One region of the Vibrio sp. 1402 genome, then DNA from elsewhere that is predicted to be linked to it. Evidence: riboswitches for the same ligand, from Rfam matches in the RefSeq annotation. Region 1 holds a riboswitch; the other holds the start of a gene.
The links. A riboswitch is a leader RNA that binds a small molecule or an ion and turns the genes downstream of it on or off. The one in region 1 is predicted to bind cyclic di-GMP.

Region 1 (7,940 bases):
ATGGATCTGCTAGAAAAAGATGCTCCATTTTCGCTGTACAACCGTAAATGGCCATTGCACACCTACTACCCACCATTGCCACCTGCGACATTTACCGACTCTGATAATGGTCGTGTGCAGATAATCGATAGTTTAGTGTGTAATGGCAGCTATGTTAGAGGCTCAAGAATCGAAAAGTCGGTGCTTGGTTTTCGCAGTAATATTGCTTCTGCTTGCGATATCAGCGAATGTATACTTCTTGGTGACGTAAAAATTGGCGAAGGCTGTGTTTTACGTCGTGTGATTGTCGACAAGGATGCCGATATTGCTCCTGGTACTCAGATTGGTGTGAATCTTCAAGAAGATAAAAAACACTTCCACGTGTCTGAGGAGGGCATTGTTGTTATTCCGAAAGGAGCTCGAGTTGGCTACTAACAACTTATCTATTCTGTTTGTAGCTTCTGAGGTTGAAGGCCTCATTAAAAGTGGTGGCTTGGCAGATGTTGCCAAGGCACTACCGGAAGCCCTTCAAAACCTACAGCAAGACGTAAGAATTACCATCCCTGCGTACAGCAGTATTGATAAACTCGCAGACGCAGAAGTTGTATTAGAAACAGAATTAACATCATGGCCGCATACGGAGTATCGAGTTTTGCGGCTCATGTTAGGTCAAAATCCTGTTTACCTGATTGATTGTCCGCCGTATTTCAATCGACCATCAATGTATGCGGAGAACAACCAAGCGTATACTGATAACGGCGAGCGCTTTGCGTTTTTTAGTGCAGCATGTCTCGACATGTTACCCAAGCTCGCCTTTCAACCTAATATCATACACGCGAACGATTGGCACACAGGTCTTGTTCCATTTTTGCTCAAGCACAGGTATGGCAATGATCCGTTTTTTGCTCATACTAAAAGCGTCATTTCAATTCACAATGCGGTCTTTAAAGGCGTATTTAGTTATGAAGACGTGCAGTGTTTGCCAGAGTTTCATTGTAGAAACGTTCCCGATGCTGCGGTGAGTGCAACGCATATTACGATGCTCAAAGCTGGTGTAATGAATGCAGATAAGATAAACGCGGTCAGCCCTACGTACGCAGAGGAACTCAAAACAGAGCTTGGCAGTCATGGAATGGCTTGGGAGTTTCAGCAACGCGCGCAGGACTTAGTTGGTATTTTGAACGGTTGTGATTACAGTGCTTGGAACCCGGAAACGGATACTTACTTGCCAGTTAATTACTGCGCCGACCAGCAAAGTATGTCGCAAGGGAAGAAAGCTTGTAAAAAAGCATTACAACAACGACTAAATTTGCCTGAAAAAAATGTAGCTATGTTCGGTATGGTTTGTCGGTTGACCCAGCAGAAAGGCGTTCATTACTTGTTGCCTGCTTTGGCCGATTTTTTGAAGCACGATGTTCAGCTAGTTGTCGTTGGGACCGGAGACCCTGTTCTTGCCGCTCAGCTACGAGAGGTTGCCGCGCAGTTTTCTAGCAAATTTGCCTTTGTAGAAGCGTATGACAATGAACTTGCGCATATCGTTGAAGCTGGTTCTGATTTCTTCTTGATGCCTTCTGAGTTTGAACCATGTGGTTTAAACCAAATCTATAGTATGGCTTACGGTACATTGCCGATAGTACGCGGTGTTGGTGGCTTAAAGGACAGCGTTAGCGATTATGATGTAAACCCATCTGAAGCAACGGGGTTTGTTTTTTTCGAACCGATACCGCAGGCATTGTTGTTAACGATGCTAAGGGCACTGTTGCTCTACGCTCAAAACGAGCCTGAAGTGAATAAAGTACAGTTGCACGCGATGCAACAAGACTTTTGCTGGCAAAAGGCCGCAGAATCTTATTTGCAGCTTTACCACTCAGCGTTAGTTTGACTTAAAATTGTAACGAAAGGCGCCGAATGAGGTGCCTTTATTATCTTGAGTAAGGGGAGTGTGGTAGGATGGCTTTTTACTCAATAGCACGATCTTTTTGATACTGAATATGACCCAGCCGCTACTTTTTCATAAAACTTATTTGCACCCTACTAGTAATGAGTGGGTTGTATTTGTGCACGGTGCTGGTGGTAGCTCTTCTATCTGGTTCAAGCAAATTAAAGCTTACAAGCAACACTTTAACTTATTGCTGATCGATTTAAGAGGTCATGGAAAGTCAAATCAGTTACTTAAAGAGCTCATTGCTAGCCGTTATACCTTTACGGAGGTTACCCAAGATATTTTGAAAGTATTGGACCATTTAAAGATCCAATCCGCTCATTTTGTCGGTATGTCGCTTGGTACTATTATTGTTCGAAACCTTGCTGAATTGTCATCAGAGCGCGTACGTTCGATGGTGCTCGGCGGTGCTGTCACAAGGCTTAACACTCGTTCTCAGATATTGGTGAAATTAGGTAATTTTTGTAAGCATATCCTGCCGTACATGTGGCTCTACAAACTGTTCGCTTATATTGTTATGCCTCAAAGAAGCCAACGAGAATCTCGCCACCTTTTTATTCGCGAAGCCAAGAAGCTTTGCCAAAAAGAATTTAAACGTTGGTTTATTCTTGCCGCTGATGTAAATCCGTTAATGAAATATTTTAAAGATCGAGAGTTACCCATTCCGACTCTTTACTTAATGGGCGACAGGGATTACATGTTTATTAAACCTGTCAAAGAAATGGTTGCAGCACATAAGCTCAGCATTCTACGAGAAATCCCGAATTGTGGTCATGTATGCAATGTAGAGCGTCCAGAAGACTTCAATCAACACTCCATCGAGTTTATTAAACAGCAAGCTGTATGTGCTTAAAACTGAGTGCATCCACTGAATAGGAGAGCCGCTATAGCTCTCCTAGTTGATATCCACATTGCCAACATGCACCAAATTGCCCTTCGTTTATTTCATGACATTTTGGGCATTGCCAATCTTGATACTCATGCCTATCGGATTGTTTTCGATATGCTTTTACTATTTCTTCAGCTTTCATCTTTTGTGCCGTGTCAAAAAGCCACACATAAGGATCGGTATCATCACCAAACGGCAGTTCTCCTTTTAAGCCGAAAATACCTTCTCCGCGAACTTCACAGTAAATTTGTTCCACTTTAAGCAGCTCACATACAATGTGTGCTTCTGCTGGGTTTTTAGCGATAAATATTTTCATCAAAATACCCACTTCACCAATTACGAGTTTTGCTGACTTGGTGTCGGCCTTACTTTATTCATAACCCATTTAGTGATGATTGGAAATAGTCCCAATAGCGCAAAAGACGCTAATACTGCGGGTGAAACAATGCCCGATAGGCTTTCAATTGTTGCTAATTGAGTACCTGCATTCAGATATACGGCTGTGCCTGGCAGCATACCTATTTGGCTAGTGAGATAAAATCGACCTACAGACATCGGTGTTAAGCCCATCAGTAAGTTGATTAGAAAGAAAGGGAATACAGGGATTAGACGCAAGGAAAATAGATAAAAAGCTCCGTCTTTTTCGACACCTTGATTAATTGCGTTGAGTTTATTTCCGAATTTGTTTTGTACCCAGTCACGCAATAAGTATCGGCTGCTCAAGAAGGCCAGTGTTGCCCCCATAGTGCTAGCGAAAGAAACCAGTAGCAAGCTTGTCCAAAAACCAAATAAGGCTGCACCAAGTAAGGTGACTACTGCCGCTCCTGGGATAGAAAAAGCGGTAATTGCAATGTAGGTAAAAAAGTAAATCGCAGCCGAGAATACAAAATTCTGATCGATGTATGTAGTTAGTGCTTCTTGTTGGGCTTTTGCATTCTCTAAGGTTAAATACTGGCCAAAGTTAATACCTAAAAAGACGATAGCCGCTAGTAGGATGAGACCTAATATCAGTTTCTTATTCATAATTTTGATTCCAATTTGGGATATATGTAATAAGACAGTAGGAAAACCGAAAAAATTTCACAAAAAAACCGCAGATTAGACTGCGGTTTTACAAGATAGTTTTTAGGCCGACTTTTATTGGAGGCCGTTCATCAACTCATCTCGGCGAGCTTGAGGTACCACACTCCAATGAGTGCCGTTGATAGCACCTTCTAGTGCCCATAGCAACTCAATGTTGACGGTTGCAGAGTGCGTATCTCTTATCGCTTTATAGGCGTTAAGCGCACCTTCCTCTTCAAGCTTCTCTACGGATTCGATGCCGGCTTTTTTTAGCATGCGCTCGGTAGCCAGTCGTAAGTTAGGCAAATCTTTCAAACGGTTAGGCTTTGTACTTGCTTGCTGTTCTTTCTCAAGCTTTGCCTTTTTCAATGATTGATTCGCTACTTCGATTAAGCGTTCGCTTGATTCCCATAAATCGCTGGAAATAGCGTAGTACTTTGTAACGACTGGAAAGCCACGTTTTTTATAAACGTAAGGCTTTAGCCCTTGTTTCTCGAAGTCAGATGAAGTTTTTTGGTCTGCTCTGATATGAAGCTGATTGTTTACCACTAGTGCAAACATTGTTTCATCAGCGAATAGTCCGAAGCCACCAAACATTGAGCGCGACTTGATATTACCAAGTGCCTCAAATAGCTTCATAGAGTCTTTGAGTATCGGTTTATCCATGTTTTGTTATCTCGGTGTAATTAATATTACGCCACCAAAAGTCAGGTCCGAGAGAGTAGCAAACATGCGTAAAAACAATGTCATTACAGAGTAAAGTCATTGCTTACACACTTGCCATCGGTAACCCCGCTACCTTCCATATCGTAATATGGTTCAGGCCGGAGGCTTTGCGTCCCACTCTTTCGAATGGTTTGCCCTGTGCGTGACACAATGAGCATACTTCTTATATTGAATTAACATCACGGTTTAGCGTTAAAAGTGTGATTTCGGTTCAATAAAAATGATAGATTGAATGCTCTATTTTGCATATGGAAAGGTGCAAATTGGCCTTTGAAAAGGAGTTCTTAATATATATTACATTTATATAAAACAGGGAGTTAACGTTAGTCAATTGTTATTAGAGTGGTGTGAAGTATTAGAGAATGCTTAATTTTTCCAAAAAAATAAGCGCCCCTGTAGAGCGCTTATTTAACACGGTTAAATACAGTGAAATTTAGTTCATTTTCTTCACAGTATTTCGAATTACAAGCTCAGGTTGCATCTCGAAAATTCGTTTTTCGTGTTCTTTATCTTTGATACGCTCAAGTAGAATTTCGAATGCATTTTTACCAACACGACGTTTAGGTTGGTGGATAGTCGTTAGCGGTGGAGAGAAGTATTCCGCAAGCTCGATGTTGTCGTAGCCGATCACTGAAATATCTTCAGGAATTTTGATCCCGTTTTGTTGCAAGCGGCTCATTAGGCCTAGAGCCATTGTGTCGTTAAAACAGAATACCGCCGTCGGGCGCTTGTCCATTGCGGTAATTTTATCTGCAACTAATACGGCCGTATCACATTCAAAGTTACCTTCAAGGATCCAGTCTTCATTTACAGCTAGGTTCGCTTCGCTCATTGCGCGACGGAAACCTGCAATGCGCTCTTGGCAAGCAAGCTTTTCAAAATGACCGCTTAGACAAGCGATATCCGTATGACCATTGTCAATCAGATGTTTGGTTGCAATGTAGCCACCTTCTTCTGAGTTATCCATGATCTTGTCTGCTTGTGAGCTCTCTGGGCCCCAATCCATGACCACTTTAGGAATGTCCGCATGACGGTCAAGCATCTCTTTTAGTTCTTCGGTTAAGTCAGAACACATCACTAGGATGCCATCAACGCGCTTTTCAGCCAGCATACGAATGTAATCGCGTTGTTTTTCGTAAATCCCGCCTGTGTTACATAAAATCAGAGTATAGCCTTGGCGGTAACAGTAGCTCTCAACGCCATCAATCACTTCTGAGAAAAATAGGTTAGTTGATTGAGTTACTAACATGCCAATCGTACGAGTTGAGTTGCATTTTAGGCTGCGTGCAACGGCACTTGGCGCGTAATTCAGCTCGTCAACGGCTTTCATTACTTTTTCTTGCGTTGCTTCTGCAACGAAACGCGTTTTATTGATAACGTGCGAAACTGTCGTAGTGGAAACGCCGGCTAAGCGAGCAACGTCTTTTATCGTGGCCATAAATGGTGTCCTGTATCGAGCTACTGAAATATGTCGTATTGGATGTACCTGATGCTCTAATGGTTTCACACCTAGCAATCTAAAATTGGCGCTAAGTGTCTCGGCAGCGGTTGATCCAAGTGCGACAAAAGGGTGCGTAGCAGCATCGGTCGATGAATTTTATCTTTTTTCTATCTGATGAGAAATTGCCATCAACCTGTTAAGAAAACACAAAAACCGCTATATTTCAGCGGTTTACATATAAATCATATTTAATCGTTTGCGCTCACATTTTAGCCCTATGTGGACTGACTAGCAATGTTTTCAGCAAGAGATTTGTGTATTTGAAGTCACATTTTGACTGCTAAATAACCAAGCGTCTTTGCGCTAAGTTAAGGCAAACGAATATTATACCCAAGTTACTTACAATTGGTCACTTTCAGGCATACAGGAAGCCCGATAGGCAGGCTCCCTAAAAATAGGCGGCAATTATTCCCCAAGAAGGTAGGCGCTGTCTAGTTTACAAAATGCAACTAATAGTTTCGCGACACTCGAGTAAAATCCAAATTCGTCGAATTTTTTACATTTGTCTGAAAACTGAGGTAACCAAGACATCAATTGTTGCTGGATAAAGTCGTTTTGTTTAACGAAGGCTTCTTCCATGTGTTTTTCTTGTTCAAGCTCGTTTGAGCGGATAATCATGTTCCCGAGAAAGTCGAGCTCAACGGCTAAGTGATCCGCAGGTTCCTTTAGGTTTTCGTCTACTTGAACGCCAAATTCAGCCATCAACTTTTCCATTTCCTCAGCTGGCTTGTCATTCAGTAAACCTGATTCACCAATGTACATGGATGCGTAAGGAAGAGCGCCGTATTTTTCTGTCTTCAAAAACAGTTCACAAAAGTCAGCTGCAAGCTCTAGTTGTGCATCTTCACGATCTTGTAACCGATTCAATGCATCAACTAGGCTATCAACAGCTGGTTTCAGCGACTCATTTTCACCTAAACCTGCGAGAAAACTGCGAATTTCAACACTGTGATAGGCTTCCAATTCTTTCTCTGTTAGTTCTTTTGCGAACAAGCTCGAAAACCACCAGTAAATTTCAGCGCGTTTTTCATTAAAAGCTTTCACTTCTTGCATTTTGGGCTCCTGAATGATGCTTCAAGTCATGCATCACAAAGTCAATTAGGGATATCCCCTAAGTGTAATCAATTAAAATGAATAGCAGTAACTATAATTGTTATGTTTTATGGTCAAAAATGACCGTTTATTAATAGCAATGGGCAAGCTTGTTTTGAATCAATAAAAACGCTAAATCTTGCGTTTTAATGTATCTATGACTAGAAATGTTACTAGTTATGAATAGAATACGTCTTGGATAATAAGAAGACAGAAAAGTGGTGTAAATGAGCTATCACGTATTAGTCGTAGAAGATGATGTTGTAACTCGTAGTAAGCTTGCGGGATATTTCCAAAATGAGGGCTACCAAGTCAGCGAAGCAGAGAGTGGCGCAGAAATGCGTGAAGTTTTGCAAGCGGGCGATGTAGACCTGATCATGCTGGATATTAACCTGCCTGGTGAAGACGGCCTGATGCTTACTCGTGAGTTACGTAGCCAATCGGATATTGGTATCATATTAGTAACAGGACGCACGGATAGCATTGATAAAATCGTAGGCCTAGAAATGGGTGCTGACGATTATGTGACAAAACCTTTTGAACTGAGAGAGCTGTTAGTTCGCGTTAAAAACTTGCTGTGGCGTATTTCAGCAGCGCGCAGTGGCAGCTCGAAAGCGAATGAAACCAGTGAAGAGCACATTGTGCGCTTTGGGGAGTGGACATTCGACATTCAACGTCGCGCACTTAGCCGCAACGGTGAGCCAGTAAAACTAACTAAAGCAGAGTATGAACTTTTGGTGGCATTATCG
Region 2 (7,940 bases), on a different contig from region 1:
TTTCGTGAATTCCCAGACTATGTAAAAGAAAACATGGACCCGGCAAAACACAAGAAAGTTGCGATGTTCTGTACCGGTGGTATCCGCTGCGAAAAATCAACGGCTTACATGAAAGAACAGGGCTTTGATGAGGTCTACCACCTAGAAGGCGGCATTCTTAAATATCTTGAAGAAGTTCCTCAAGAAGAGAGCATGTGGGAAGGCGATTGTTACGTATTTGACGGTCGTGTTGCCGTGAACCACCAGCTAGAAAAAGCAGATTACGATTTATGTAACGCTTGTCGTCTACCGATCACTGAAGAAGACAAACAGTCAGAATTGTTCGAGCAAGGCGTGAGCTGTCCAAAATGTCACGGCAAACACTCAGAAGAACAAATTGCTCGATTCCGCGAGCGTGAAAAACAAATTGTTCTTGCAGAGCAGCGAGGCGAGCAGCATGTTGGTGGTGAAAGTGCCAAGCAAAGAGAAGCTCGACGTGCCGCTAAGTACGCGCAAAAAGAAGCGCAGCGTAAACAAGACTAAGCCTAACTCTCCTTATATTTAGCGAGCTGCCGTAAGGTGGCTCGCTTTTACTGCGCACCAATACTCTTTCAATACAATTTTGTATCCCTCACCAATACCTCTAGTTGATTGTCTCTTTTACCTTCGGGTAGCCCCACCATTTCATCATAAGCACTTTGATGCACTAAGACCTGCTTATTTGCTTTGATATTCCTGCACTTCTTTTGCATCTCGATCAGGGAATGAGCCCTCAAAAAGATACCGTTGTCATCAGTGATAAATTGCGCTTCTCCATCAATCACAACAGATGCCTGATACAATGCGAGATCAAGCGAATGAATGACCAATTTGTCCACATAGAAGTATTTTTGTAACTTACTCAATGCTATTGCCATGTGTCACCTCCCTAAAAGTTACCTCTACGTTTTGTGGAATAAAACCGATCATTGGATGAGATTTCTTCGGTTTACTTGCGTACAACATCGGAAACAAAGAGGATTCCGATGCAAACAATCAATGTCGTGTGGTTAAAGCGAGATTTAAGGCTGACTGACCATCAACCACTAACTCAAGCATTATCAACAAAGCACCCAACTGTGCTTTTGTATATTGTTGAACCATTGCTATTGAACAACCCACACTATTCTGAGCGCCACTGGCGATTTGTTTGGCAATCACTGCAAGACATGGATGAAACGCTCAAAGCGTATGGGCATCGAATCACGGTGCTGTTTGACGATGCCTTAGCATGTTTCCAATCAATTCAAGCGCAATATCAAATCAACGCTGTTTTTTCTCACCAAGAAATAGGACTCAACTGCACCTTTGAACGAGACCGACAAGTTGCCGCTTGGCTGTATAAGCAGAACATCGACTGGTTTGAGTTCGAACACGGTGCTGTTATCAGAGGTGCAAAAAACCGGCAAGGTTGGGACAAACATTGGGACTCTGTCATGAGAGCCTCAATAAGCCCTATTGAGCTCCAAACCGACTTATTGCATTCATTGGATGCAGAAGCTCTCGGCTGTTCGTTTTCGCCACCATCATCCTGGCTATCAAAATGCAAAGGAATGCAAACGGGAGGAAGCCGGCTCGCTTGGAAAACACTAGAGGACTTTTTTCATCGTCGAGGTCGTGATTACTATCGAAGCATTTCTAGTCCCACAGCCTCACGCACAGCCTGTACTCGACTTTCTCCATATCTCGCTTGGGGTAACATATCCTTGCGTGAAGTTTATCAATACCTTTTGAAACACTGGCAAGTCGCTGGGTTTCGTCGCAGCTTAATTGCATTGTCTTCACGGCTTCATTGGCACTGTCACTTCATCCAAAAATTCGAATCGGAATACGACATGGAGTTTTACTGCGTTAATCGGGCTTACGAACCATTGATTAAACAAAGTAGTACTTTCGATGAAGAAAAGTTAGCAGCATGGAAATCCGGGCATACTGGCGTACCTTTGATTGATGCCTGCATGCGCTGTTTGCACCACACTGGTTACATTAACTTTCGCATGCGTGCCATGCTGGTTAGCTTTCTTACTCACCACATGAACATGGATTGGCGAGTAGGTGTAACGCATTTAGCGCAACTGTTTCTCGACTTTGAGCCTGGAATTCATTACCCACAATTCCAAATGCAAGCAGGAGTAACCGGGACTAACACAATCCGTATTTATAATCCGATCAAGCAGGCCCAAGAACATGATCCTAACGGTACGTTCATCTACAAGTGGGTACCTGAGTTACAAATGGTTCCTCCCCCTCTTTTATTCGAGCCCTGGACAATGACCCAGATGGAAGCTGTCATGTATCAATTGCAGCCAGATAGCCGTTACCTTGCACCTATTATCGCACCAGACAAAGCAGCTAAGGCAGCAAGAGAGCGCTTATGGACGTGGCGGAAACGAGCTGATGTGAAACAAGAAGGCAGACGAATTCTTGCGCGACATGTTAGACCCTCAAAAGAAAGTAGGACGCGATGATCATCTTTCAATCACGATGCGTACAAATGCAAACACACTCCAGGGAACCCGTTGTACCCTCAACTAGTAAGGAACACATTATGTTCAAACGTATCTTAGTTATCGCGGCGACACTGATGGCGACATTATCTTTTATGCTTCCCGTTCAGGCTCATGAGCATGGCATGATGAAAGCCGATATTGTCGACGTTGCCGCTGAAAATGGCTCTTTCAATACGCTTGTTGCTGCGGTGAAAGCAGCGGGCCTGGTTGACACTCTCAAAGGGGAAGGCCCATTTACTGTTTTTGCACCAACGGATGACGCTTTTGCAAAACTGCCAGACGGCACAGTCGACATGCTCTTAATGCCGGAAAACAAAGACAAGTTAGTATCTGTTTTGACTTATCACGTCGTCCCAGGGAAAGTGATGGCTGCCGATGTTGTTAAGCTAGACAAAGCGACTACGGTTCAGGGGCAAGATGTGATGATTAAAACCATGGGCGATAAAGTCATGGTTAACGATGCAAATGTCATCGCAACCGATGTGAAAGCTAAAAACGGTGTCATTCACGTGATTGATACTGTCATTATGCCGAAATAACACCATCCAGAGGGCGGTACACTCCGCCCTTTAGACAGAACTTCTTCCACCCTTAGCACGATTCCTCTCCACTTATCCCCACCCCCACTCATTCACCATGACTATAAAAAGGATAAAAACAAAATTAAAATCAATACCTTGCAATACGACACTGCACAATATTGACGAGGTTAAGATATCGTTATCTTTCAATTTGAGAACAGGATTCCATGTCAGTGACGTTTACTTTTCCACATGTAAATTCTTAAGCTAAATTTTTGGCTGCTCAATCACATTTCGGCAAACCATTCGAAAGGGTGGGACGCAAAGCTTCCGGTCTGTCAGCATTTAAAAATCTAAAAGAATGCTCATGATAGCGGGGTTACCATGACGCAGTGTTACAGAAGTCCAATTTCTGTAGCGTTGCTTTATGCTCAGCATGCGCCGGGGTGTGACACTAGTTTGTCAGCCATAACAGAGGACATGTGATGAAATCATTTCCAACCAAATCCGTACTCGCGTTAGCACTTGCAAGCATTAGCTCAGGTGCTGCGGCTCACGGTTATGTATCAGAAACCAATGGTGGTGTCGCTGCAAGTCGCTCGGCACTATGTAAGTATCCATCGCCAGATACTAACGAAAAAAATAATAACTGCGGTGCGATTCAATATGAACCGCAAAGCGTTGAAGGCCCTGATGGCTTTCCCGAAACAGGGCCTCGCGATGGTAAAATAGCGAGTGCCGAAACCGCTTTAGCAGCTGCCCTTGATGAGCAAACTGCCGACCGTTGGGTAAAACGCCCTATTCAAGCAGGTACACAAACTTTTGAATGGACATTTACCGCTAACCACGTGACGCGCGACTGGAAATATTACATCACCAAGCCTGATTGGAACCCAAACGCTTCACTATCACGAGACTCTTTTGATCTAACTCCTTTCTGTGTCGTCGACGGCAATATGGTTCAACCCCCGAAACAGGTAAGCCATCAATGTAATGTGCCTACTCGCGAGGGATACCATGTCATCCTGGCAGTATGGGATGTTGGCGACACTGCAGCCTCATTTTATAACGTGATCGATGTGAAATTTGATGGTGGCAGTCCCGTTATTCCAGATTGGAAGCAAGGCGGTCAAATTATTCCTACAATGGATTTAAATATTGGGGATTCGGTTTATACACGCGTATTTGATCAAGCAGGTGAAAACGTGGCGTATAGAACTGAACTAGAAATTACCGATGCAGCAATGGGCCAAGCGAAAAACTGGTCTTACGCACTCGCGACTAAGCTAAACCAAGAACAAGCAAAACTGCAAGCCGGGCAGTATGCAGAGGATAAATTCACTCCTGTTTATGGTACTAATCCGGTGTATCTGCAAGCAAATAGCGGCCTTGAGCGAGTAGAGATCGGCTATAACATTGAAACTCCTGTTCCAGAATACTCACTCACAGTAGATGGCTTAGCAGACGAGTATATCATTGAGTCAACACCGACAACGTTGGATCTGACACTAACTTCTGAAGGCGATTTAAATGCAGAACTCACCGTTTACAATCACCATCGCGAACCACTTGCAAGTTGGGCAAACGAAATGAAAGACGGCTCGGTAGAGGCGATATCGCTCGCTTTAAGTAAATCGGAGCCGGGTCACCATATGCTCGTGACACGTATTAAGGATAAAGATGGCAACTTGGTGGTTCAGCAAACACTCGACTTTCACTTAAAAGAAGAGTCAGTTACTCCGCCACCATCTGGTGAGTACGATTTTGTCTTCCCTGAAGGACTATCTAGCTACACGGCGGGCACAAAAGTGCTTGCCAGCGACGGGGGCATTTATCAATGTAAACCTTTCCCATACTCTGGTTACTGTATGCAGTGGAAAGAAAGCGCAAACCATTACGAGCCTGGAATAGGTTCACACTGGGAGATGGCTTGGGATAAAGTCAACTAAATCACCCTTCGAACGTTAAGTAAAAAGAGCCTCACTATGAGGCTCTTTTATAATCAAACGCAAAAATGACAATTTTCCCGGTCTAAACCATGAACACCAGATAAACTAGTGAGATGCGCTCGCCCCTCAATCAGCCCCATTTCATACCCTTCTAGTAAAACGGATTGTCGCATTGATAAGCGCTGAACATGAAAATTATCTGGTGGGGCAATTACCCTAACATGTGTTCCTGGTGGAGGGTTACGAATAAACTCTAATGATTGATTATAGTTATCTGCACGTCTTAACATCGCATCCGCCATTTTGGGGTGCTCCGCAAACAGTTTCTTCATCAGCCATGTGGTCTTAACTGGCTTTTTGGCATAATTCAGCGGGTGAGAGAGTACTACGGTTATGTCGCGAGCCCCTCGACGATAAGCCTCACGCACTGGTATAGAGTCAGCGACCCCACCATCGGTATAACAACCGCCAGAAAAACAAGGGGTATGCTTGTAGGCAATCGGTAATGCTGTTGTCGCTTCAATCGCATGGTGAAAATTATCACGTGTCACGCGATAGTAATCTGCCTGCCCTGTATCTACATTTGTTGTCGCTGCGAGAAAAGGAACGCCATTAAACAGTTTATTTTCATCGACGGGATACAAGCGATTAGATTCTTCAAACAACCACTTCACATCGATGAGGTCCCCACCTTTAACGAAGCGAGTCGGGTCAAAAAAGCGTTTACTTGTGGCCAGCTTAGTAATGACGTTAATACTGCGATGCGGGTAGTCGGTCAAATACCCAATCAAATTTGATGCACCAGCAGATACACCGATTGCAAAATCAAACGGTTTATAACTCTGCTCTAAAAACGCATCTAACACTCCGCTTGCGAAGACGCCTCGCATCGCGCCACCTTCTACTACAATTGCTTTTGTTGCCATATTTCCCCCATTCTCCTTGCCAAAAGAGTAATGAAATTCGTGCAATCACAACAATTGAATATTCTTATTATTGAAATAGGTGAAGTCTATTTATTTCTCTCTTAGAAAATGAAAACTAAAGTTCAAAAAATCCGTACCCGTTAGAAATGTAATTGCGGGCTTAACCAAGGTGGCAAGGTCTAAGAGAAATCTAGGAGAAAACCGTTTTATAGGCTTCGCCCGCGCCATCAATGAACATTTGAGTACCAATAACCGCTAGAATTAAGCCCATCATTTTAGTCACAACATTTAGAGCACTTGGTCCAACCGCTTTGACCAATTTGTCTCCAAATAAAAACAGTACATAGGTGATCACACAGAGGACAGCGAAAGAAACGATAGTAATAATGGTTTGATCGAAACCACCCGCTGTCGCAAAGTTCATCGCGGTAGCAATCGTTCCAGGCCCAGCTAATATTGGCATCGCCAGTGGAGACACTGCAATACTCAATGCCGCCCGTTGCTGAGCTGGTGAATACGCCTTCTCTTTGGTTTTCTGATGCGTCGAATCACCTTGAAGCATGTTAAAACCTATCAAAAACACCAAAATACCGCCTGTTATTCGCAATGCATAAAGCGTGATACCAAACAAATCAAAAATTAACTTACCGGCAATAGAAAATATCGCGATGATAATAAATGCAATAAAAACCGAGCGAAGCGCAATGGAACGGATGGTTTCTTTATCTTCATCAGCAGTTAAACTCAAAAAGATGGGAATATTGGCGATAGGGTTCATGATGGCAAAGAAGCCCATAAACACCGTAACTGTATGAACAATGAGTTCTTTCATATTTTCCACTGCATTTAAATTATTGATTCTAAAAACAGTATATACGCTCTCAAACAGAACGAGTGGTGTATTCTCGATTCGCCTTCACACTTATGCGCCAAGCATTGTTTTTCTTTTGAGATAGTTTACCGACTCATCAAATGTCGCTAAGGTGAGTCTTCAGCCTTTACACGTAACAGGGGATGTTAAGTCACCATGAACAGCACGATTCAAACAATTCTCAATCACCGCTCAATTCGAAAATTCACCTCACAACCGATTGAGAGCGAACAATTAGATGCCATTCTTCAAGCCGGCCTTGCGGCGTCCTCATCAAGCATGTTGCAAGTCGTTTCAATTATCCGCGTGACCGACAAAGAAAAACGTACGCTATTAGCTCAATATGCCGGAAATCAAGGGTACGTTGAAAGCGCGGCTGAGTTTTTGGTGTTTTGTATTGATTACCAGCGCCATGCCAGTATCAACCCAGATGTTCAAGCTGATTTTACCGAGTTAACGCTAATAGGCGCTGTAGACTCGGGGATCATGGCACAAAATTGCTTGCTTGCGGCGGAGTCGATGGGACTAGGAGGCGTGTATATTGGTGGTTTACGAAACAATGCCCCAAAAGTAGACGAATTATTAGGTTTACCTAAAAATACCGCCATTTTATTTGGTATGTGTCTTGGTCATCCAGATCAAGCCCCTGAAGTAAAACCTCGCCTACCTAAGCATGTCGTGGTGCATGAGAATCAGTATCAAGACCTAAACTTGGATGATATTCAGACGTATGACCAAACCATGCAAAACTACTATGCAAACCGTTCGAGCAATCAAAAACAGAGTACTTGGTCGCAAGAAGTCACCAGTAAACTGGCTGGCGAATCACGTCCGCACATCCTGCCGTATTTGAATGGGAAGGGGCTAGCGAAGAAGTGACCATGTCGAAAGACAACAAAACAAAAAAGAGATCCGAGTCACACTTTTGATAATCCTATTTAATACAACGAGATAATTAGTCGGTAGATTTTCTTGGTTGTATTTTAGAAAGAAAACACTACATATAGAGCTAATAAACAAAATTTGAGCTAATTGAACAAGTTTTTTATCCGAAATATGAAATCTTGTAAGTGAAAACATAAAAATACGATATTTATCTGGACACTTGCTGCATTATTGTCTATTGCTCTAATCATTGAAATTCA

Region 2: it holds a riboswitch for cyclic di-GMP, as region 1 does, so the genes downstream of both, gbpA (N-acetylglucosamine-binding protein GbpA) here and R7044_RS03885 (TfoX/Sxy family DNA transformation protein) in region 1, are expected to answer to the same signal.

The regions. Positions count from the first base shown of each region.
Region 1 covers NZ_JAWOWE010000002.1:91,068-99,007, forward strand. The annotation lists gene glgC (glucose-1-phosphate adenylyltransferase) at 1-414, shown strand, start outside; gene glgA (glycogen synthase GlgA) at 404-1,861, shown strand; gene R7044_RS03870 (alpha/beta fold hydrolase) at 1,971-2,774, shown strand; gene R7044_RS03875 (DUF2007 domain-containing protein) at 2,806-3,126, opposite strand; gene R7044_RS03880 (TVP38/TMEM64 family protein) at 3,147-3,833, opposite strand; gene R7044_RS03885 (TfoX/Sxy family DNA transformation protein) at 3,948-4,538, opposite strand; cyclic di-GMP riboswitch class I at 4,655-4,744, opposite strand; gene purR (HTH-type transcriptional repressor PurR) at 5,032-6,036, opposite strand; gene torD (molecular chaperone TorD) at 6,505-7,152, opposite strand; gene torR (two-component system response regulator TorR) at 7,419-7,940, shown strand, end outside.
Region 2 covers NZ_JAWOWE010000005.1:237,049-244,988, forward strand. The annotation lists gene R7044_RS12130 (rhodanese-related sulfurtransferase) at 1-522, shown strand, start outside; gene R7044_RS12135 (DUF6482 family protein) at 591-896, opposite strand; gene R7044_RS12140 (cryptochrome/deoxyribodipyrimidine photo-lyase family protein) at 1,005-2,486, shown strand; gene R7044_RS12145 (fasciclin domain-containing protein) at 2,567-3,067, shown strand; cyclic di-GMP riboswitch class I at 3,336-3,436, shown strand; gene gbpA (N-acetylglucosamine-binding protein GbpA) at 3,535-4,998, shown strand; gene R7044_RS12155 (patatin family protein) at 5,052-5,924, opposite strand; gene R7044_RS12160 (MarC family protein) at 6,115-6,756, opposite strand; gene nfsA (oxygen-insensitive NADPH nitroreductase) at 6,952-7,674, shown strand.